4 regions of the Lysinibacillus sp. YS11 genome follow, and region 1 is predicted to be linked to each of the others. Evidence: riboswitches for the same ligand, from Rfam matches in the RefSeq annotation. Region 1 holds a riboswitch; each other region holds the start of a gene.
What was found. Region 1 has a riboswitch for cobalamin ahead of LBYS11_RS13890 (energy-coupling factor ABC transporter permease). Riboswitches for the same ligand answer to the same signal wherever they lie in the genome.

Region 1 (5,696 bases):
CAACATCATACCCTAATGAAGGAATGGAGCGGATGACCTTGGAGCCAATTTTTTTATGTACGTTTTTATCAAGACCTGAATGCTTGATAACAATTGTATCCTTACTCATCCATTTTTCTTCATTCTTCTCTGTTTGTTTCGCACTGTTTGCCAGCATGTTTTTCGCTTTATGCTGAGGTGCCTCAGCAAAGGCAGAAGCAGCAGGAACCATGAGTGCAGCAGATGCTACAACAGCGACTGATTTTTTATACCAACTTTTCAATTGTTATCTCTCCTTGGTGTTATAAATTAAATCTCGACTATATTAATACGGACAAAGATTAGAAAAGTTTCGTAATGGAGGAAAATTTTTCTTTGCTATTTTAACTTTTGGTAGGTATAACGAAAAAACCAAGCCTTGTTAAAAGCTTTAGATCTGTTCTATTAATTGTTGTAGCTCCTGCTTGGAACGAGGGATGTTGATATTTTCCTGCAATAGCTTCTTTTTTTGCAAAGCTATGACCATTTCAAAAATCCATGGACGTTCAAGATGCGCGCGATGTAACAATTCGTCTTCATAAAACAAGGTGATTGGATCACCGTTATAAATAATTTTTCCAGCCTCCATAACAATGATTAGATCTGCCCATTCATAGGCGAGAGGTATGTCATGGGTTGCTAGTAAAATGGATCTCTCACCATCATCTAATTTGGCTAAGTATTGTAATACTTGTGTAGCATAATAATTATCAAGACCGGCTGTTGGTTCATCTAACAAAAGGACAGAGGGCTCCATCGCTAAAACACCTGCCATTGCTACACGTTTTTTCTGACCTACGCTTAAAAAATGAATGGGTTTATCAAGCAAATCTTCCACTTCGGTTTGCGCAACGGCCCATGCTATTTTTTCTTCCGTTTTTTCAGTAGACCAGCCGAGATTCAATGGGCCAAATGCTATATCTTGCTTGACGGTCCCTGAAAAAAGCTGATGATCTGCATTCTGAAAAACAATGCCGACTTTTTGGCGTAGGGCCTTTAAAGCTTTTCGACTATATTCCAGATCGTTGCCTTCGAATACAATCGTCCCAGCTGTAGGTTTTAAAATACCGTTAAGATGCTGAAATAAAGTCGATTTTCCTGCGCCATTATGTCCGAGTATGGCGATTTTTTTACCTTTTGGAATGTCTAATGTAATATCTGACAACGCCTTCGTACCATCCGCATAGGCATAAGATAATTGGTTGAGTTCAAAATAAAATGCTGTCATGTAAAATACCCTCCATATACGATGAGGACTAGTAAAATAGCTGCCATGCCTAGCCAATTTTTCTTGCTATAAGAGCCCATCTCTTGCCAGTAGACGGCATCGCCTCCACGTGATTGCATGGCATTGTTGAGCTCTCGGCTACGCTGAAACATTTCCACAAATAATGCCACAATAAGCATGGAGACAGAGCGTAGCCATTGCATCGGTGAATGATAGCCAAGACGTGCTTGTTGGGCGAGATGTATATTTTGCATACTTTCTAAAAACATAAAAATAAAACGATAGGTTAGTTCGACGAGCTCCACTAATAAAGAGGGGAGTCGCCATTGTCGTAGCACATAACATATTCCTTGTACGGAAGTGGTTAGAATTAAAAAGTATAAACAACTAATGCTTCCAAGGACAATAAAGAACAGCTGTTGCGCTGCTAACACACTTGCATTCCCAATAAAGACAGTCCAATTCCTAAATGTAAACGACCAAATATGGGCAGGGAGTGCATTCGTTGATGATGTAAAGGAAAGTAAAATAGATACGAGACTTGTTAATAAGAAAAAGCTAGGTAGCAATAATAATTTGCCGTAGTATGCAAGCGGAATTTTTGCACCTAAAATGATAAAAGCACTCATTACAAAAAATGTAATGAGTGAAAGTCGTTCATCTCTCATGATGAGCGTTATGAGAAGTAGTCCAAGTGAAAATATCATTTTTTCTAGCGGATGAACGGACGCTAGCTTATTCAGATAGGCATACTTATCAATGAGTAACATAATGGTTAACCTTCTTTGTGTTTGCCACGCATATAGCCGATGAAGTAGCCAATAAAGCCAGCTCCTATAGCTGCCTGTAGCACGAATAATAAGCTTTCGATTTCACCACTTGGTGGCTCCCATAGACTTTCAAACCATGGTTCATATTCCGCATTGATTTCACCAATAGCTGCTTCTGCTTCTCCATCAGCACCACCAAATTCAGCACCTTTTTGTATGAATAAGGGAATGATGGCTAACAACACAACAATTGCTAATAACAATAAATTTTTTTTCATTTGTTAATGTGCCTCCTTTGTTGAGAAAACACGTAACGTTTTTAATTCGCTAACATTGTATTTTTTCAAGAAATTCATCACAATGACCGTTAAAATTCCTTCACTCACTGCTAAAGGAATTTGAGTTAAGGCAAAAATACCTGCAAACTTTGTAAAGGATGCCATAAAGCCTCCAACCTCTGAAGGAAAGGCTAGTGCTAGTTGTACAGAAGTCACAATGTATGTACCTAAATCACCAAGCATAGCTGCAAAGAATATGGCTAGTGAAAATGACAACCCTACTTTTTGAGCCCCTTTAAAGACAAAGTAAGCAATAAAAGGACCAACAATAGCCATAGAAAAGGCATTAGCCCCTAAAGTTGTAATTCCTCCATGAGCTAATAATAAAGATTGAAATAATAAAACGATTGTTCCAATTACACTCATTGCTAGAGGGCCAAAGAGTACTGTCCCAAGTCCTACACCAGTTGGGTGAGAGCAACTACCTGTAACTGAAGGGATTTTTAGGGCGGATAGCACAAAGGCAAAGGCTCCTGAAAGCCCCAAAAGCATTTTTGTTTCAGGATTTTCATCAATGGTTTTTCGAATAGAACGCAATCCTAGAATGATAAATGGGATAGAGATCACCCACCAAAAAATAGCCCATTCGATTGGTAAAAAACCTTCCATGATATGCATGGCAAAGGCACGTTTTGGCACGATTAAAAAGGCCAGTAAAAAATAACTAAGTTTCCACCATGATAATTTCAAAAAGCTTTCCTCCTAACTATTTAATAGATTTTTAGAATATTGCGTGCGTAATTAAAAAAAGCACTTCTCCTTAGGTGGAAAAGTGCATAGCTAAAAAAGCAAATAACAGTCTCATCTGCTAAGCCGCACACCTATCCTCGTAGGTTGAAACGATCACTTATTTTTCGGCAGGTCTCCTGGCTCTAGTTCAATGCTTTATAGGTCTTCCCATCCGTTGGACAGTGACATATTCTATAAAGCTCCCTATTACAGTGGCGGGACCGCGCCGGACTCAAACCGGCTTCCCTTTTAAGCAAAATGACAAGCACTTTGCACCGAAAAACATTCAAATTGTGAGATTTCACGACAAAGTGTAACATGAATTTCCATAAATATGCTATACCTTTTATGAAATTTTTTAAATTAAAGGTCAACGGTGAATATTCTGATAAAATTTTGTGCGCAAATTATATAGATTGTATAAATTTCATACCTAGTTCCATTCAAAATTGATAAATTTGTCATAAATTTTTAAAGAAATATTGAAATTTTAAAATAATAAGATATGATAAAGACAGTTTTCTATTTAAAATTCTACTAAAAATTTCATATAAAACGTCAATAAGTGCTCGAATAGCTCGAGATAATAGGGAAATTGGTGAAAATCCAATACAGCCCCCGCTACTGTAATAGCTGATGAAATCGCAAAGCCACTGGTACAAACTTGGGAAGGTGCGACAGTAAAATGAAGCTTAAGTCAGGAAACCTGCTTATTTGATTGTGCATGCAAACTTTTCGGAGGGAGAAGTTGAAGCGAAAGCGGGTACCTGTATTTCATTCTATTCGTTTTTATTTGGCTTCTACAAAACCTTTACTCTTCGTTATAGAGTAAAGGTTTTTCTTTTTCCAAAAAGCAAATGAGGGGAGACAGAAGATGACAACTTGGAATTTAGAGGGGATGAAAACACATCTCTTTATTTGCAATGGCAGTAGCTGCATGAAAAAGGATGGGGAGGAAATTACCTTAGCCATTCGAGATGAGATACAGCGGCAAGCACTCGATCAGGAAATACATACGACAAGAACGCGCTGTAATGGACGCTGCAAGGATGCTTGTGTGGTAATCGCTTATCCTCAAGGAAACTGGTATCGTGTGCCATCAACAGAGCATGCTAGAACACTAGTACAAGATTTACATCATGAATCCTTATACAACGAACATGTCTTTACACTTCGTGAAGGTACATTACAGCGTACTGCTCAAACAACTGCCATTAAAGGGATCGAAAAGGTGAAAGAGGGGTAACAACATGGCGCAAAAAGGAAAAATTTTCGTAGTAGGCTTTGGACCTGGAGATTTTAAGCATATTACGACACGTGCAGTAGAGGCTTTACAACAAAGTGATATGATTATAGGCTATAAAACCTATGTAGAGCTGATTCAAGATTTAGTAAGTGCAAAATCGATTGTTAGTACAGGCATGACAGAAGAAGTGTCGCGTGCACAGGAAGCCGTTCGTCAAGCCGAAGCAGGGAGCATCGTCTCAGTAATTTCGAGTGGTGATGCAGGCGTCTATGGCATGGCGGGTTTAGTCTATGAGGTGTTAATTGAGCTAGGCTGGACAGAAGCAACAGGAATTGAAGTAGAAATTGTTCCTGGGATTTCTGCGATTAATTCATGCGCTAGCATACTTGGTGCACCTATTATGCACGATGCTTGTACAATCAGTTTGAGTGACCATCTAACACCTTGGAATTTAATTGCAAAGCGTGTCGAGGCAGCTGCAATGGCGGACTTTGTCATTGCTTTATACAATCCTAAAAGTGGACGTCGAACAAGACAAATTGTCGAGGCTCAACGAATACTCTTAGAATATCGTTCGCCAGACACACCAGTAGGGCTTGTGAAAAGTGCCTATCGAGAACGTCAAGAAGTGACCATGACAACACTAGCAGAAATGCTAGAACATGATATTGGTATGTTGACAACTGTCATTATCGGGAATTCGTCAACATTTTTCTATGACAATAAGATGATTACGCCCCGCGGTTACCAACGTAAATATACCCTGGGTGAAGAGAAACAGCCATTACGTCCACATCAACGTTTACGCGAAGAAAATGAACCTTGGGCAATGAACCAAGAGACGGGAACAGCGCGAAATGACTTTACGGCTGACCCTAATGCAGGGCGCTTTAATAAACCCAGTATAGCCGTTACGCCAAAGCCGAAAAAAACAGCTCTTGAAATGGCTACAGCGGCACTTGCAATGGTAAAAGGGACAAGCGCAGTCAAAGTAACACCGAAGCTTGTACAGCAAAAAATAGAATCTATTTTTGAATTAGCAGTAAGTCCTGGTGTAGCCAATAAGTTTTTTACTCCCCAGCAAATGATGACGTTAGCGGAGGTCGTTGGGGATGAGGGGACGATGGAATACACACCAGATCATCAAATTCATTTGAAAATACCAACGACTGCCCCTGAACAGATCACAGAGAAATTACAGGAAGTAGGGTTTTTATTAGCCCCGATTGGTGATGTGTTATCACTGAAGGCTTGTGATTTTTGCTACGGTGAAAAGGCTGATTCAATACCATATGCAGAGGAAATACAAGAAAAACTAGGCGGTATGTCCTTACCGAAGACATTAAATATTGGCTTTAATGGCTGTG
Region 2 (5,696 bases), 680 kb from region 1:
CTGCAATTAATTGATCATCTACAACTATTAAAAAGTCAACCTGGTAAGGTACTAATTGATTTTACGAACAAGCATGACTATGTAATAGTTGAACCCGCATATTTGTTGGACAATCCAACAAAGAAAGCTGTCGGTGCACTATAAAAACAAGCCCTCCATTTTTTGGAGGGCTTGTAATATCTTATGGTAGGGTAGAGATATATTGATGCCCAAGAAAGAAATACCCGCGGATTACCCGAAGCGAGCAGGCTCATCCCACCCTACAGGCAATGCATGGCTGCCTGTGCTTCTTGCCATGGAACCGAATATCCTTTGCCCTTAGCACAAAAGATACTAGAGGAACTATACTCAGGGTCGGCATTTTTATCGTAGCCAATCTGTGCAATCACATCCTCTGTATTATGGCACACATCATAGCCATCAAATTGGAGTGTGAGTGCACCTTTCCCATTTGTATAGGCGGCAAAGGTTGTGCTGTAGCTCATTAAAGTGGCAACAGGTGCACGACCTGTTAGGATAACATCCGTTTCGGATAAAATCGGGTCATCGAACGTGCCAGCTGCTTGCTGAATATCAGTCATCATACGACCGATAAAGTCATTTGAAGCTTTCATTTTAAAGCGATAATAGGGTTCAAGTAGGACATTTTGTGCCTGCTCCAGCCCCTGACGCAGGGCACGGAAACTGGCTTCACGGAAATCTCCCCCCGATGTATGTTCATTGTGCCCGCGACCTGTTAGAAGTGTAAAATGAATATCTGTTACAGGGAAGCCTGTCAGTAGCCCATGATGGTCACGCTCAAACAGATGCTTTTCAACAAGGCGCTGATTGCCTACAGATAAATGATCGGCATGACAGGCATTGGTGAAGGTATTACCTGTTCCACGTGGATTTGGCTCCATTAATAAATGAACTTCTGCATAATGCTTGAGGGGCTCGAAATGACCATAGCCCGTTACGGTCGTCGCAATGGTTTCCATGTATAAAATTTGCGGCTCACCAAAGGAGACAGCTAATGAAAAACGCGTCATTAATACCTCTGTCAGGACCTCCAATTGAATAGCACCCATAATATGCACATGGATTTCCTGAAATTTTTCCTGCCAGACCACACGCAAGGACGGTTCTTCTGCTTCGAGTAAACGGAAAATCTGTAGCACTTCCTTGATATGCTGATCACCCTCATATTGAACCTTTGCCTGTAAGGTTGGGACAAGCTCATAGGGCTGTGATAGCATCGTTGTACCGATTCGATCCCCAATGTTTGCCTGGCTCAGTCCTTTGACAGCGAAAATTTCTCCTGCCTCTACCTGTTGAACGGTCTCAAAGCGACTGCCGTTATAAAGGCGAATTTCGGTCACTTTTTCTGTTACTTCGTCAAATGAAAATTCATCTCGTACATGCAACGAGCCCTTGGTTGCCTTCATAAAGGTTAAACGCTGGTGCCCATCATGACGAATCTTAAAAACCTCGCCCTCAAACGGGGCATCCTTGTCAAAATGGGTAGCCGTTAACAGCGGGAGCTGGTCAAGAAATTCCTGAATGCCCTCATCCTTTAAGGCCGAGCCAGCAAAGCAAGGGAAGGCACCTTCATTTTTAATCATTTCCTTTAATTGAGCAAGACACTGTTCATGCTCCAATGACTCATTTAGAAAGGCATCAAGCAATTTTTCGTCGCGCTCCGCCAGCCATTCCATGATATTATTTGATACATAGTCTGCTCGCAGTGGCTCATCGATGAACAATACATGCTGAGAGCAATCTTTGCGAAGCTGGCTGATGACAGCCTCCATATTGGCACCCTCACGATCCATTTTGTTGATAAAGAAGAAGGTAGGGACATGGTATTGACGTAAAAGTTGCCACACTGTTTCTGTATGGCCCTGTATCCCTTCGACAGCGCTAATGATAATAATGGCATAATCCATCACACGAATGGCACGCTCCATCTCAGGGGAGAAATCGACATGCCCTGGCGTATCAATCAATGTGTATGTATCATCGCCAATATTCATGCGCCCTTGCTCGGCAAATATCGTAATGCCTCGTCTGCGCTCTAGCTCATGATGATCAAGAAAGGTATCCTGATGATCAACACGCCCCCGTGCTTGAATACTATTTGTATGAAAAAGCACTTGCTCAGAGAAGGTCGTTTTTCCTGCATCCACGTGCGCAAGTACACCGATCGTTTTGTACATAAGAAATCCTCGTTTCTATAGAATGCTATCTTTTTATTGTAACAGAATACTAGCTTCTATATTTCTTGTAAAATAGTTCGTCTTTATGTCGAAATAGTGCTAATATAATGATGATTATACTTTTAGTGTCATACTACTGATTGCGCGATAAATTTTCTTCTGCTAGTCTATCAATAGTATTGACCATTATAGAACGTATTGGTGCAAATGGCATTTGTCATTTGCTTAAAAGGGAAATCGGTGCAATTCCGATGCTGTCCCGCAACTGTAAATGGGGAGTCTATACAGCATGCCACTGTAGTGAAACTATGGGAAGGCGTATAGATGATGAACCTAAGCCAGGATACCTGCCAGTATGTATTTTTTGACTAAGAACCACGAGGATGGGGATAGTGATGAAGGTAATGATACCGTTATTTCACTATGCTACTCTCTTGGCGACAAGAGGGTTTTTTTATGCCCTTCCAACTACCTTAGTAGTAAAGAAGTCTCTGATTTCTTTCTATATTTTAAAAGCAAAGGAGAAAAGGACATGAAGAAATGGAAAAGTATATGGCTGATGATGATCATTGCCTTGGTCGCTGTTTTAGGGGCTTGTAACGCAAAGGACAAAACGGAATCAGCTGCACAAGGTGAAAAGGTTGAGCCATCTGAGGCGGCAGCAGAAGTAACCATTAAAAATAATGACACAACTCAAACATATACGGAAGCACCAACAAAAGCGATTAGCTTAAATCAACATGTGACAGAAATTATGTTAGCACTTGGTTTAGAGGATTCTATGGTAGGGACAGCTTACTTAGATGATAAAATCTATGAACCACTGCAAGAGGCATACGATAAGGTCCCTGTTCTTTCCGATCAATACCCAACGAAGGAGCAAGTCATCGATGCCGAGGCAGATTTCCTATATGCTGGCTGGAAAAGTGGCTTTGGCGAAAAGGGTGTAGGCACACCAGAAGAGCTTGAAGAATTAGGCATCCATACGTATTTACATACGGCTTCCAACATGACAAAGCCAACCATAGAGGATATTTTCACTGATATTCGCAATATCGCGAAGATTTTCCGTATTGAGGATCGTGGCGAAGCTTTAATTGAGCAAATGACGAAAGATGTAGAGGCAGTACAAGCTAAATTACCAAAAGATAGCGAAAAATTACGTGTTCTTGTGTTTGATAGCGGTGAAAAGGATGTATTTACAGCTGGTCAAAACTTTATGAATGAGCTTGTGACAATCGCGGGTGGACAAAATATCTTTGGTGATGTGGAATCAGGCTGGACAACTGTGTCGAAGGAAGATGCAGTAGACCGCAACCCAGAGGTAGTTGTCGTGATTGATTACGGTGAAACAACGGCAGACCAAAAGATCCAATTCTTAAAAAATGATCCAGCCTTAAAGGAGATGGAAGCGGTCAAAAATGAGCGCTTTGTTATCCTGCCACTTTCAGCAGCGTCTGAAGGGGTTCGTGCGGCAGAGGCCATTGGAATTTTAGCAAAGGGCTTCTATCCTGAAAACTTTTAATTCATTCGAGCTAGCGTTTTGCTAGCTCCTTTTTTATAAGGAGCGATAAAAATGAACGCATTTCAAAAAAATGTACCAGATCAAACATTTGAAACACTGAACCGTCATGGTGAGTTTACCCGTCTAGCCGTTAGCCCTGGCATTATTAATAAGCATTATACTCCTGCACAATTCCAAAAAATAGCCGAAATTGCTGGCGAAAAGGGGGCGATAAAATATTCTGCTTCCTATAGTATACTCGTATCCATACCAACGTGCGATGCCACGGAAGCGGTGCAAGCCTTACAGGAAGCAGGTCTTTATGTTGCTCCCTCTGGTTCAATCATAGCCATGAAGGCCTGCGATTTTTGTGATGGGGAGAAAATGGAGGCTGCTCCGATAACCGAACAGCTCTATCATGCCATAGAGGGGATGAAGGTACCTGCAAGAGTGCGTGTCAATATTAATGGCTGTGCATCAGCTTGCTACAATGCAGTCTATGATGATATTGGACTCGTTTACCAACAAGAAAGCTTTGATGTCTATTTAGGGGCAGTACCGATGGGAGCAAAGGCACAGGCTGGCACGTTATTCGCTAAGAGGGTAGACGTCACACAAATTGAAGATTTTTTACTGCACCTGATAAACCTTTATAAGGAGCATGCTCGCCCAAATGAGCCCTTTTATAAATTTTATCGCAGAACAAAGTCAGCAGAATATTGGGAACTAGTAAAAAATTCAATAAATAGCAGGAATATTACTTAGGGTGTCGAAGTATTGTAGTAAGGCACAGAAAATTACAATACAAAGGAGCAAGAACATGACATCGAAACAAGGGATTCAACCAGAAGATCTTTATCACTTAAAATCATTAGCAGATCCACAGCTTTCACCAGATGGGACAGAGGTAGTTTATGTAGAGACTCGTATGGACGAGAAGAAAAATGACTATATATCGAATTTGTTTTACATAAACTTGAAGGACAAAACACCACAGCAATGGACATTTGGTGAAGATAGAACGAGTTCCCCTGTTTGGTCACCAGATGGCAGTCAAATTGCATTTTTGTCAACGAGAACAGGTAAGTCGCAAATTTATGTTCTTTCGAAAGCAGGTGGAGAGGCAAAACAGGTGACACATTGTAAAAATGGAGCGACCTCCCCTGTCTGGTCACCGTGTGGCAAGAAAATTGCTTTTTCAGTCGTGCTAGGGAAAGATGAAACCATCCTAGATAAAGCGGAGGATGAGAAGAAAAAGGACAAAGAACTAAAGCCACTAGAAATCGAGAAAATGAAACACAAATCGGATGCTGGTGGATTTATTGATATGGAGCAGTTTACCCATATTGCCATTGTCAATGTGGCATCAGGAGAGCTAGAACAAGTGACAGAAGGCAAAGAGTACTGCCATCTGGGTACTTGGTCGCCAGATGGCAAATACCTTACGTACTTAGCAGATAAAGCGGAGGATTTAGATTTCTCATTTAATGTGGATATCTATTTATTGGAGTTAGAATCTAAGCAGAGTCACAAGCTAACAGAAGGTTCGGGTGCATATTACCAAACAGCTTGGTCTCCGAATAGTCGCTATCTTTCTTTTGTAGGTGGAGAACGTGAATTTGAAAATGCCACACAAGCAAAGCTTTGGATTTATGACATGGAGCAAAAACTACTAAACTGTGTAACAAGTGAATTTGATGCGCCTGTTGGTGATTATGTCATCGGTGATTTCCTGCAAGGTGTAGCGTCACCACGTGTGCAATGGATGAATGATAATCATAGCTTCTACTTCCAAGTCACAGATCACGGCAATGCGGCGATTTATTACGGAAATGTAGATGGCGAAATTTACCCAGCTATCCATGATGATCAATATGTCTATGGCTTCTCACTTGATGCGCAAAACGATCAGGCTATTGCGGCTATTAGCACAACGACCAATCCAGGCGATCTGTTTTATGTGAACCTAAAAACAGGTGACAAAGAACAGTTGA
Region 3 (5,696 bases), 510 kb from region 1:
TTAACATGCAGCCATTTTCCTAATAGGAGAATGGCTTTTTATTTTTTCTAAAAAAGGAGCTTAAAAACATGAACTATACAAGTACATTGATCGGTTATCCCTATATAGGAGAGGAACGCGAATGGAAAAAAGCACTAGAAGCATTTTGGCGCAATGAACTTTCTGAGGAGGACTTTGAGGAAAAATTAAAGAAAATCCGTTTATCAAGAATAAACAAGCAGCTGCAACTTGGAATCGATATGGTGACAGTTGGCGACTTTACGTTTTACGATAGAATGTTAGATACAGCTTTGATGTTTGGTTTAGTTCCAAAGCGCTTTAACTGGCAAGGTGGTAAAGTCGATTTTCATACCTACTTCAGTGTAGCAAGAGGAGACAAAACAGCCGTAGCTAGTGAAATGACAAAATGGTTTAATACAAATTATCACTACATTGTTCCAGAGTATGAGGGACAAGCCTTACAACTAACAGAAAATAAAGTGTTAGCCGACTTTTTAGAGGCGAAGGAAACTTTCGGTATCATTGCGAAGCCGACACTAATTGGTCCCTATACATTTTATAAGTTAACGAAAGGCTACAACAAATTAACACAGGTTGAGTACTTATTAGCTTTATTACCACTCTATACGCAGGTATTAAAAGAATTAGTGGATGCAGGTGCCACTTGGATTCAGCTAGAAGAGCCATCCCTCGTCTTAACACTTGATCCAGCAGAGATAAAGCTGGTGAAAGAAATGTATGACCAGTTAGCCACTGCCGTTCCTGAGGCTAAAATAATGCTACAGACTTATTTCGAAGCTTTAAGTGCCTATGAAGCATTAAGTACATTGCCTGTTCAAGGATTCGGTTTGGACTTTGTTCATGGCTATAAAGGAAATATGGCGTCACTTCGTCAATTTGGTTTCCCGCAGGATAAAGTATTAGGAATAGGGGTAGTGAATGGCCGTGATATTTGGCGTTCAAACCTGGCGGAGGTCAATGCGACAATTCAAGCCATTGAACAGCTAAGTCATGCTGCTGAACTATGGATTCAACCATCAAGTAACCTACAGCACGTTCCAATCACAACCTCTCTTGAAAATGAACTTGACCCTGTTTTAAAGCAGTCTCTGGCCTTCGCAGATGAGAAAATCGTAGAAATCACGGGGCTGACTAAATATAGACGAGATAAAGATGGTTCCTTACAACATAATTTTTCAGAAAGTATGAAGGCGATTGAGGCTCTAAAAAATCATCCAATCCGCCAAAATAAGTTAATTCATCAAGCCGTTCAAACTGTGACAAAGCAAGATTTTGAACGACACAGTAATTTTACGAAGCGACAAATGATCCAACAACAAGCCTTAGGATTACCGCTGTTTCCAACAACTACAATCGGTAGCTTCCCGCAATCAGATGAAGTGAAAAGAAATCGTAATGCGTGGCGAAAGAAACAATTATCGAATGAAGCCTATGAAACATTTTTAGAAGACGAAACAAAGCGCTGGATCTCCATACAAGAGGAATTAGATATCGATGTACTTGTTCATGGTGAATTTGAGCGTACAGATATGGTCGAATATTTCGGTGAAAAGCTGACTGGCTTTGCCTTTACAGAGAAAGCGTGGGTTGTTTCATATGGATCACGCTGTGTGAAGCCTCCGATCATTTATGGAGATGTTGCATGGGCTTCACCAATTACCGTAAAAGAATCCGCCTATGCCCAAAGCCTAACGAAGCGATTTGTAAAAGGCATGCTGACAGGGCCAGTAACAATATTAAATTGGTCCTTTGTGCGAGATGATTTGTCCCGTAAAGATGTCGCTTATCAAATTGCATTAGCACTCCGTAAAGAGGTGGAAGCACTAGAAAACGCAGGTATATCAATTATTCAAGTGGACGAGCCAGCGTTAAGAGAAGGTTTACCGCTTAGAAAGGAGGAATGGGGGGCTTACTTAGAGTGGGCTGTCAATTCCTTTAAGCTTGCGACATCTAGTGTCAAAGATGAAACACAAATCCATACACATATGTGTTACTGCGAGTTTAATGATTTCATCGAACCAATTAGCGCACTAGATGCAGATGTGATTTCCATAGAAACATCACGAAGTCATGGGGAACTTATTACCTCACTACAAGTACAGCCCTATAAAAAAGGAATTGGCTTAGGCGTCTATGATATTCATAGCCCTCGTGTACCAAGCGAGGATGAAATGCTCGCTATTATGAAAGATAGTCTACAGGTGCTGGACCGTTATCAATTCTGGGTGAATCCAGATTGTGGCTTAAAAACGAGAAAAGAAGATGAAACCGTTGCAGCTTTAGCGAATATGGTTGCTGCTACTAAAACGTTGCGTCAAGCTGTACAGCAATCTACATCAAGCTAACGAAATGATTTTTAATCTACTACATCTACTCTCCAATAACGAAGACTAGGGTAAATCCCTAGTCTTTTTATGTTACGTCGATATATATATTATCTTCAGAAAGTAAAATTGACGTGAACAGGCGAGCATGTTATGTTTATTACTAATTTCATAGCAATCATTACAAGTTTGAGTGAAATCGTCTTTCATTCAATTAAAAGGAAAATGGGTGAAAATCCCATGCTGTCCCGCAGCTGTAAATGAGGAGTTTTGTTTCAAATACCACTGAGTGAGTACTTGGGAAGGTGAAACAAAATGATGATTCATGAGCCAGAATGCCTGCTTGTAAGAAGATTCATTGATGATCTACGAAAGATAGGGAGATGGATGGAGACTTGCTCATCGTGGGTTTTTCTGTCCTTATTCTTTTTTAGAATAAGGTTTTTTTATGCCTTCTCTTCTTCAACAAGTAGATGTATTTGTACTACGAATAGAGATAGGAGACAGAAAATGAGATTGACAAAGTATTTACTTCCTTTCCTGCTTGTCCTGACGTTCAGTTTACTTGCTGGCTGTACAGGCACGGATGAAGAAAAGGAAAAGACCTCAGCAAACCAAACAGATGAAAAAATAATAACGATTGGTTGGCCATTAGATGTCGGTCCATTGAATCCTCATACATATTTACCGAATCAAATGACTGCCCAAGCAATGGTTTATGAATCCTTGGTGGAATACAATGATGATGGTACTGTTACGCCTAAGCTCGCCGAAAGCTGGGACATCTCTGAGGATAAAACTTCGTATACTTTCCATCTAAGAAAAGACGTGAAATATTCAGACGGCACTGCATTTAATGCAGATAATGTCATTCGTAACTTTGACGCCGTTTTAGCGAATCGAGACATGCATTCTTGGATGGGCATGGTTAACCACATGAAAGAGGTTGTAAAAGTAGATGATTTTACAATTCGTCTGCAATTGGATGAGCCTTATTATCCAGTCTTAAACGAACTTGCCTTCGTCAGACCTTTCCGTTTTTTAGGGGATAAAGGATTCCCAAAGGATGATATGACGCAAGATTCTATCAAAGCACCGATTGGAACAGGCCCTTGGGTATTAACTGAATACAAAAAGGACGAATATGCATTATTTAGTCGCAATGAAAACTATTGGGGAGAAAAACCACTAGTTGAACAAATAAAAGTAAAAATTATTCCTGACTCAGAATCTATTTCATTAGCATTTGAAAACGAAGAATTAGATTTAATTTATGGGCGTGGCATTATTAGTTTAGATAACTATACGTATTTAAAAGACAGTGGCAAATACAAAACTGCTACCTCTGAGCCTTTATCTACGAAAGCACTGCTATTCAATACACAATCTGGTCCATTATCTGAGCTAAAGGTACGTCAAGCCATTCAATATGCTATTAATAAGGAACAAATGGTCGACAGTATTACACATGGTACGGAAAAAGTAGCGAACACATTGTTCTGGGATGCGATTCCTTATGCCAATATAGATTTAGCACCTATTGTATACAATCCAGAAAAAGCCCAACAATTGCTAGATGAGGCAGGGTGGTTATTACCTAAGGGTGAAAAAATTCGTTCAAAAAACGGACAGCTGTTGTCTTTAGATTTGATTTACATTGCATCCGATGCGATTCAAAAACCAATGGCAGAATTAATGCAAGGTGAACTCGCAAAAATTGGCGTTCAGTTGAATTTAGAAGGGGCAGATGTAATGGTCGGTCTTCAAAAATTGATGGATGACCAGGTGGATATTAATTTCTGGCGTACCAATGGACCACCTACAGATCCACATAGCTTTGCAAATGAATCAGCTACACCAAATGCTAGTGGTGTGTACGAGGCGAAATTAGGCCTAGCAAACGCCAAAGAAATCGATACGAAAATTCACCAATTATTAGTAGGAACAGATGAACAGGAACGCGTGCAGCTTTACACGAATATTTTAACGATGTTTCATGACCAGGCACTCTTTTACCCTATTTCTTACGAAACAAATAATGTGATTTATCAACCATCTCTAAAGGATTTTGCACCACGTGCATCTGAATATGATATACCTTATGCACAAATGGCTAAAGAAAAATAAAAGTGGAGGAGAGAGTGTGTCTAGCAGAGACAGCTCTCTCTTTATCATAGGATTGAGTAGGAAGTGACAGCATGTATGAATCAACATGGATCTTTTGTTTAAAAAGAATTTTAACATTGCCCTTTGTCTTATTAGGCGTTTCCATCCTAACCTTTGTATTTATTCGTTTTGTTCCTGTAGAGCCTGCTGAAGTCATACTACGTTTGGCAAGGGTTGCGCCAACAGAGGAAGCCATTCAGGCATTACGTGAGGAACTGGGAACGGACAAGTCGTTTTTTCTTCAATATTTGCTATGGGGAAAGGGCGTAATCCAGCTAGATTTTGGAACATCTTTTGTTAGTAAATTACCTGTGGCACATGAACTATTCGTGAAATTACCCGCAACCATTGAATTAGCTATTGCTGCGTTTATCCTCATTTTAGGGCTAAGTATTCCATTCGGAGTAATAAGCGCATTGTATAAGCACACCATCATCGATAAAATCATACGATTCTTTAGCATATTGAGTGTGTCGATTCCAGCCTTTTGGTTAGGTTTCCTATTACTCTATTTATTTAGCTTAAAATTAGGACTCTTTCCGACAAACGGGAAGGGCACACCTGCTCATTTAGTTTTACCCGCCTTCGCACTGGCGTTACCAACAATTGGATTATTCGTTCAGCTTATCCGTTCAACCATCCTAGAAGAATTACAGCAGCAATATGTTCAATATGCACGGCTAAGAGGATTAAAAAGCTCCGTGATTCTTATCCGTCATGTTTTGCGAAATGCCGCTATTCCCTTGACTTCCTTGCTAGGCATGACCCTTGGCAATCTTTTAGGTGGAGCCGTGATTGTGGAGCAGGTTTTTAGCTGGCCCGGACTCGGCAGGTACTTAATAGAATCCATTATGAACAGGGATTATCCAGTTGTACAATGCTATGTGTTAATTATTGCGGTTATCTATGTGCTTGCCAATTTATGTACAGATATATTGCATCGTTTATTGGACCCTCATCTAATGATGAGGGGTAGGAGAGATTAAAAATGAAATTTGTACGAACAAAAAGTGGCAACTTAACAGGATTAATCAGTCTATTCCTCCTTGTCATTACTGGCTTATTAGGACTGTTTGCGCCAATTTTAATGCCACACGACCCTTTTGCTGTCGATATTGCTAAGAAATTTTCAGTCCCGTCTTGGGACTATCCATTAGGTACAGATCATTTAGGAAGGTGTATCTT
Region 4 (5,696 bases), 1.3 Mb from region 1:
ATTGCTTACATTTAGAGCCGTTTTTTACAAGCATTGAAGAAAAATTAAGTCCCGCTTTTCAAGATAAAGGTATCTATTTAGTTGTACGTTGTGATAATGGCTTAACACTATGTGCAGATGAAGCAAGACTTGAGCAAATTCTGATTAATCTATTAAATAATGCATTAATCTATTGTGCACCAGGAGATATGACTACAGTCACTGTAAAACAAGACAGTGGAATTTTAAGCATCATCGTTGAAGACACAGGGAAAGGAATTCCAAAGAAGGATTTACCGTATATTTTTGATCGGTTTTATCGAGTGGAAAAATCACGTAGTCGTGCTTTAGGTGGATCTGGACTTGGGCTTGCTATTGTCAAGGAGCTAGTACAAGCACATGGGGGAGAAATAAAGGTTAGAAGTGAAATAAATAAAGGGACTACTTTTGAATTATCATTTAAAGGAGTAGAAATGAATGAAAACGATTTTATGCATTGATGATGAACCAAGAATGTTAGATTTATTAACCCTTTATTTGGAACCACTATTTAATTGTAGAGCAATGTCTTCTATACAAGAGGCATTGGATTTTTTAGAAGAAGAGCATGTGGATTTAGTTCTTTTGGATATAATGATGCCAGAGATGGATGGGTGGCAGGTTTGCCAGGAAATTAGGAAGTTTTGGGATGTTCCTATCATTATGCTTACTGCAAAAGGAGAACACGCTGATATTGTAAAAGGTTTAAATCTTGGTGCTGATGACTACGTTTTAAAGCCTTTTGATGAGGAAGAATTGTTAGCACGCATACATGCTGTATTAAGAAGAACGATATCTGAAGAAAAAGTGATTAACTTTGAAGGGCTTTGTTTAGATAGAGAGTCCTTTGAAGTATATTTTCAGCATAAGGCAATTCCATTAACACCAAAGGAATTTGCCATGCTCGCCCTATTTTTAGATTATCAAAATAGAGCATTTTCTAGAGAACACCTTATACATGCCGTTTGGGGATATGATGTAACGATTGAAGATCGTACCATTGATTCACATGTACGTAATTTACGAGAAAAATTAAGAAAAAGTGGTTTTCCGGCGGATGATTACTTGCAAACCGTTTGGGGCATCGGCTATAAATGGCATAAGTCTGCAAAGAGAAAGCAAATGGAACATAAAAGCTAGAAATTAACCTCTACCAGAATTGAAGGTAGAGGTTATTTCTATTATTTTGGACTAAGCTCTTCTTCTGTTACCCATTTATGATTTGTTACAGCTTCACCACTTGTAGTGGAAGTATAATCAACCATATATACAGTTGTTTGCACAGCCTCGTCAATAAGGACAGTCGCATTTTCCATACCTTCCATATGTGTTGCGTCCGTTTTTACTTCTGTTCCAGGAGCCAGTGGTGCTTCTTGTGGGTCAATTAATTCTTCATGAATTACCCACTTATGCTTTTCTATTCGCTTTCCACCAGTTGTAGGCTCATAGGAAATAACATAGGCAGTTGTAGTATAGGCACCTACTATTGTTGCTTCGGCCCCTTTCATACCTTCCATATGTCCATCTGTAATAATGGCTGTGCTTCCTATAGGAAATTTCGGATTTTCAGCTTTTTTTAACGTTACTGGTACTTCGCCAGAACTTGAATGGTTCATTGTAGAATGATCCATTTCTTCAGCAGCTTCATTAGAAGTGGACGCAGGATTTGTTTGATCCTCTGTACAAGCCGATAAACTAATTAGAGCGACTACTGATAATAGTCCGACTGACCATCTTTTATTGAATTTCATATGATATCCTCCTCACTATGTGCTCCTAATGTAGCAAATAAATGTGCAGAAACGATGGATATAACCTATGAAAAACATTTCTTTAGTCTGGCGGGGAGATATGCTATTGAATAGGCATGATCTTCAATGTTTTTTGTAATCTATGGGCGAAGATACCAGCAAAAATAGCTAAAATAATATCTTTTGGTAGTGGAGGAATCATCCAAAGCCAAGCGAGCTTATATGAAAAATTCTCTGGCGCACTTGCCCATAGCTTATAGGCAAAAAACATCCAATTTGTTCCTATCAAATAATTTATAGCCGTTGCTACCAAAGCAGCTACGATAAAACTTTTCTTTGTTCCGCTTCGTTCTACGATTAACCCCGCAACAAATGCCGCAAATATAAAAGTAATAATAAACCCAAAGGTAGGGCTTAAAATTTGGCCAATTCCACCCCCGAAACGAGCAAAGACAGGAGCTCCTGCCAATCCTACGCACATATAAATTGTGCAGGCAAGCGCACCTTTTCTACTACCAAGAATAAGCCCTGCTAAAATTGCAAAGAAGGTTTGAAGCGTAATGGGTACACCACCAACTACCATAAAAGGTGCAAAGGAAGTGATATTAGCACCCACCATCATTAACGTTGTAAATAATCCAATGTAGGTAATGTCAACAGTTCTTAACTTATGGTGACTATGTTGTGTAACAGTTGCCATGATTTCACCTCGTTTTATAAGTTATTACTGCTAGTGTAAAAAACGAATGTATTTGTGTCAACCTTATTATTTAAATAAGTTAACTCAATTGTTGGATTAAATTGAAGTAGACTATCTATCTATAAAAATGTATGATAGAACCGTCACAATTTTATAACTTCAAATACTATTGGTGTGACATTTTGAATGTCACTTAAAAGGGAAGTCGGTGGAAGTCCGACGCTGTCCCGCAACTGTAACGAGGAATCCTATAATATGATTTGCCACTGTTTAAGAATGGGAAGGCAATTATAGGATAGTGAATCGAAGCCAGGAGACCTGCCATTTAGTAATACCTGTAATGCCCACGAGGATGCAAGCAATTACGGACAATAGCTGGATATTTTTCTGACTTTGTTTAATCTTGGGTATTTCTATGCGCATTTTCGCATGGGATACCTTTTTTTATTGCTTCATTCATCAATATTCAGTAGGAGTTTAAAACAGATGAATAAAAAATTTATGTTATTTTCCTTCGTACTTTTCATGGTATTAATTGTTTCAATGACCTTTGCTGTAATGGTTGGCTCAGTTTCAGTTACACCGTTATATGTATGGAAAGTTATTCTTTCTAAAATTCCTTTTATACAAAATTCGATCGAGCAAGATTGGAGTCGCTCTCAGGAAATCATCATCTGGCAAATAAGAGCACCTCGTGTTTTGCTAGCTGTGATAGTAGGAGCGGGGTTAGCTATTGCAGGGGCAGCCATTCAGGCACTAGTACGTAATTCTATTGCAGACCCGTATATTCTAGGGATTTCTTCAGGGGCAGCTGTCGGAGCTACTTCTGTGATTATTTTAGGAGCCTTTTCATTTTTAGGTATTTACGCTCTTTCAATATCCGCATTCCTCGGTTCATTACTTGCCATTGCACTTGTCTTTTTCTTATCACGTGTTGGGGGGCGTGTCTCTATTTTCCGCTTGCTATTGGCAGGCATGGCTGTGTCCTTTATCTTAACGGCTATCTCTAACTTTATTTTAATGATGTCAAAGCAAGAAGGGGCCTTAAAGGCTGTTATGTTTTGGATGCTAGGTAGTTTAGCTGGAGCCAAATGGAATAATATTGTGATTCCAGCTTTCGTATTCTTGGTTGTATTTGGGCTACTGTGGCTACACTATCGCAATTTAAATTTATTATTACTAGGAGAAGAGGCGGCAGTGACATTAGGCGTTAATCTTCAGCAATTCCGTATTCAGTTAATACTACTAGTATCTCTATTAACAGGTGTGCTTGTCGCAGTTAGTGGTTCTATAGGATTTGTGGGATTGATTATTCCCCATATTGTGCGTTTAATTGTGGGCTCAAACTATAAATACGTAATACCTATCAGTGCTTTAATAGGTGGAATATTCTTAGTGTGGGCAGATGCCTTTGCTCGAATTATTATTGCTCCTCAGGAAATGCCAATTGGTATTATTACAGCTTTTTGTGGAGGACCATTTTTCATTTGGCTTCTCCGTCGTAACAACTATTCTTTCGGTGAAGGAGATTAACTTCCATGACATTAGAAGCGAAAAAAGTATCATTCTCCATTTACGATCAGCGTATACTGCATGATGTAAGCATTCAAATAAAAGAAAAGCAATTTGTTGGATTAATTGGTCCTAATGGGAGCGGAAAATCAACATTGTTAAAAAATATGTATCGTCTCCTAAAACCTGAAAGTGGATCGGTAGTATTAAATGAGCAAGATATATTAAAGCAATCAAGCAAAGCAATTGCGAAAAATTTGGCTGTTGTAAGCCAAGAGACACCCGTATTATTTGATTTCACTGTGCATGATCTAGTCAGTATGGGAAGAACCCCACATAAAAAGCTGTTAGAGCTTGATCAAGAGAAAGATTTTCAAATTGTTAAAGAGGCTCTTAGGCAAACGGGCATATCGCATTTAGAGAAACGAAGCTTTAGTTCACTTTCTGGTGGCGAGAAAAAACGTGTCATGGTTGCAAGGGCACTCGCTCAACAAGCACAGATATTAATATTAGATGAGCCGACGAATCATTTAGATATTCAACATCAACTTCAACTTATGGATTTAATTCAGACTTTGCATTTAACCGTAGTAGCAGCTTTACATGATTTGAATATTGCTGCTATGTATTGCGATCAAATTTACGTTTTACAGCAAGGGCGAATAGTTTGTCATGGTACACCAGAGGAAGTACTTACGCCAACAGTGCTGCAAGATGTATTTGGTGTTTTTGCGGATATTCAAATACATCCAATGACAGGGAAGCCGTATCTTACATATGTTCCTGAACAGTTCACGAAGGGGTTTAGCCAAATATAGAAAAGTGTCATCTTCTATTAGATACATAAAACATCCTTTAAGGAGTGACTGTATGCAAATAGCCTTTACGAAAATGCATGGTATTGGCAACAGCTATATCTACCTTGATCTTTTCCAACATGATTACAAGGAAGATATCTTTTGTGAATTGGCTCAAAAAATGGCCAATGTCCATACTGGTATTGGCTCAGATGGATTGATTATTATCCAACCCTCTAAAATTGCTGACTGTGGTATGCGTGTATTTAATAAAGATGGATCTGAGGGGACAAATTGTGGTAACGGTCTTCGCTGTGTTGCTAAGTATATTTTTGAACGTCACATTGTACGACAAGAGCTAATTACGATTGAAACGAAATCCGGGATTATGCTGGCACAGGTAGTGGTGCAAGAAAATCGTGTAATAGAAGTGATTGTCGATATGGGCAAACCTCTCTTATTGCGCAAAGACATTCCGATGTTAGGAAACCCAAATGAGCTTGTCATCAATGAGATATTTCCTTTACCCCAACAATCTCTTTTGGTAACTGCTTTGTTTTTGGGCAATCCGAATACTGTAGTTTTTGTGAATGCGATCGAGCAAGCACCATTAAGAACATTAGGCGGTATTATAGCAAACGATATGAGATTTCCTTATCGTTGCAATGTTGAGTTTGTAGAGGTTGTTCATGAGAAGGCATTAAAATGCTGCGTTTGGGAACGAGGTTCGGGTATAACAGAGGCATGTGGGACAGGTGCTTGTGCAGCGGTAGTGGCTGCTATATTAAATGGTTTTTGTCAGAAGGGAGAAGAGATAGTAGTCCAACTTAGTGGCGGTGACTTAGTCATACGATGGGCTGACAATGATCATATCTGGATGCGTGGACCTGCAGAATTTATCGCGGATGGTATTTATGA

Region 2: linked by a shared signal. The riboswitch ahead of LBYS11_RS10445 (ABC transporter substrate-binding protein) and the one ahead of LBYS11_RS13890 (energy-coupling factor ABC transporter permease) in region 1 are both predicted to bind cobalamin.
Region 3: linked by a shared signal. The riboswitch ahead of nikA (nickel ABC transporter substrate-binding protein) and the one ahead of LBYS11_RS13890 (energy-coupling factor ABC transporter permease) in region 1 are both predicted to bind cobalamin.
Region 4: linked by a shared signal. The riboswitch ahead of LBYS11_RS20345 (FecCD family ABC transporter permease) and the one ahead of LBYS11_RS13890 (energy-coupling factor ABC transporter permease) in region 1 are both predicted to bind cobalamin.

The regions. Positions count from the first base shown of each region.
Region 1 is NZ_CP026007.1:2,789,786-2,795,481, reverse strand. Features, by position in the region: gene LBYS11_RS13910 (S8 family peptidase) at 1-262, opposite strand, end outside; gene LBYS11_RS13905 (energy-coupling factor ABC transporter ATP-binding protein) at 410-1,246, opposite strand; gene cbiQ (cobalt ECF transporter T component CbiQ) at 1,243-2,016, opposite strand; gene LBYS11_RS13895 (energy-coupling factor ABC transporter substrate-binding protein) at 2,022-2,294, opposite strand; gene LBYS11_RS13890 (energy-coupling factor ABC transporter permease) at 2,298-3,044, opposite strand; cobalamin riboswitch at 3,193-3,378, opposite strand; cobalamin riboswitch at 3,630-3,812, shown strand; gene LBYS11_RS13885 ((2Fe-2S) ferredoxin domain-containing protein) at 3,958-4,329, shown strand; gene cobJ (precorrin-3B C(17)-methyltransferase) at 4,334-5,696, shown strand, end outside.
Region 2 is NZ_CP026007.1:2,113,516-2,119,211, forward strand. Features, by position in the region: gene LBYS11_RS10435 (hypothetical protein) at 1-144, shown strand, start outside; gene LBYS11_RS10440 (elongation factor G) at 261-2,198, opposite strand; cobalamin riboswitch at 2,381-2,568, shown strand; gene LBYS11_RS10445 (ABC transporter substrate-binding protein) at 2,731-3,723, shown strand; gene LBYS11_RS10450 (precorrin-3B methylase) at 3,775-4,467, shown strand; gene LBYS11_RS10455 (S9 family peptidase) at 4,523-5,696, shown strand, end outside.
Region 3 is NZ_CP026007.1:2,282,660-2,288,355, forward strand. Features, by position in the region: gene metE (5-methyltetrahydropteroyltriglutamate--homocysteine S-methyltransferase) at 69-2,366, shown strand; cobalamin riboswitch at 2,514-2,707, shown strand; gene nikA (nickel ABC transporter substrate-binding protein) at 2,856-4,472, shown strand; gene nikB (nickel ABC transporter permease) at 4,544-5,497, shown strand; gene LBYS11_RS11255 (ABC transporter permease subunit) at 5,500-5,696, shown strand, end outside.
Region 4 is NZ_CP026007.1:4,055,756-4,061,451, reverse strand. Features, by position in the region: gene LBYS11_RS20365 (sensor histidine kinase) at 1-479, shown strand, start outside; gene LBYS11_RS20360 (response regulator transcription factor) at 457-1,158, shown strand; gene LBYS11_RS20355 (YdhK family protein) at 1,200-1,769, opposite strand; gene LBYS11_RS20350 (biotin transporter BioY) at 1,873-2,469, opposite strand; cobalamin riboswitch at 2,623-2,810, shown strand; gene LBYS11_RS20345 (FecCD family ABC transporter permease) at 2,956-4,002, shown strand; gene LBYS11_RS20340 (heme ABC transporter ATP-binding protein) at 4,008-4,799, shown strand; gene dapF (diaminopimelate epimerase) at 4,852-5,696, shown strand, end outside.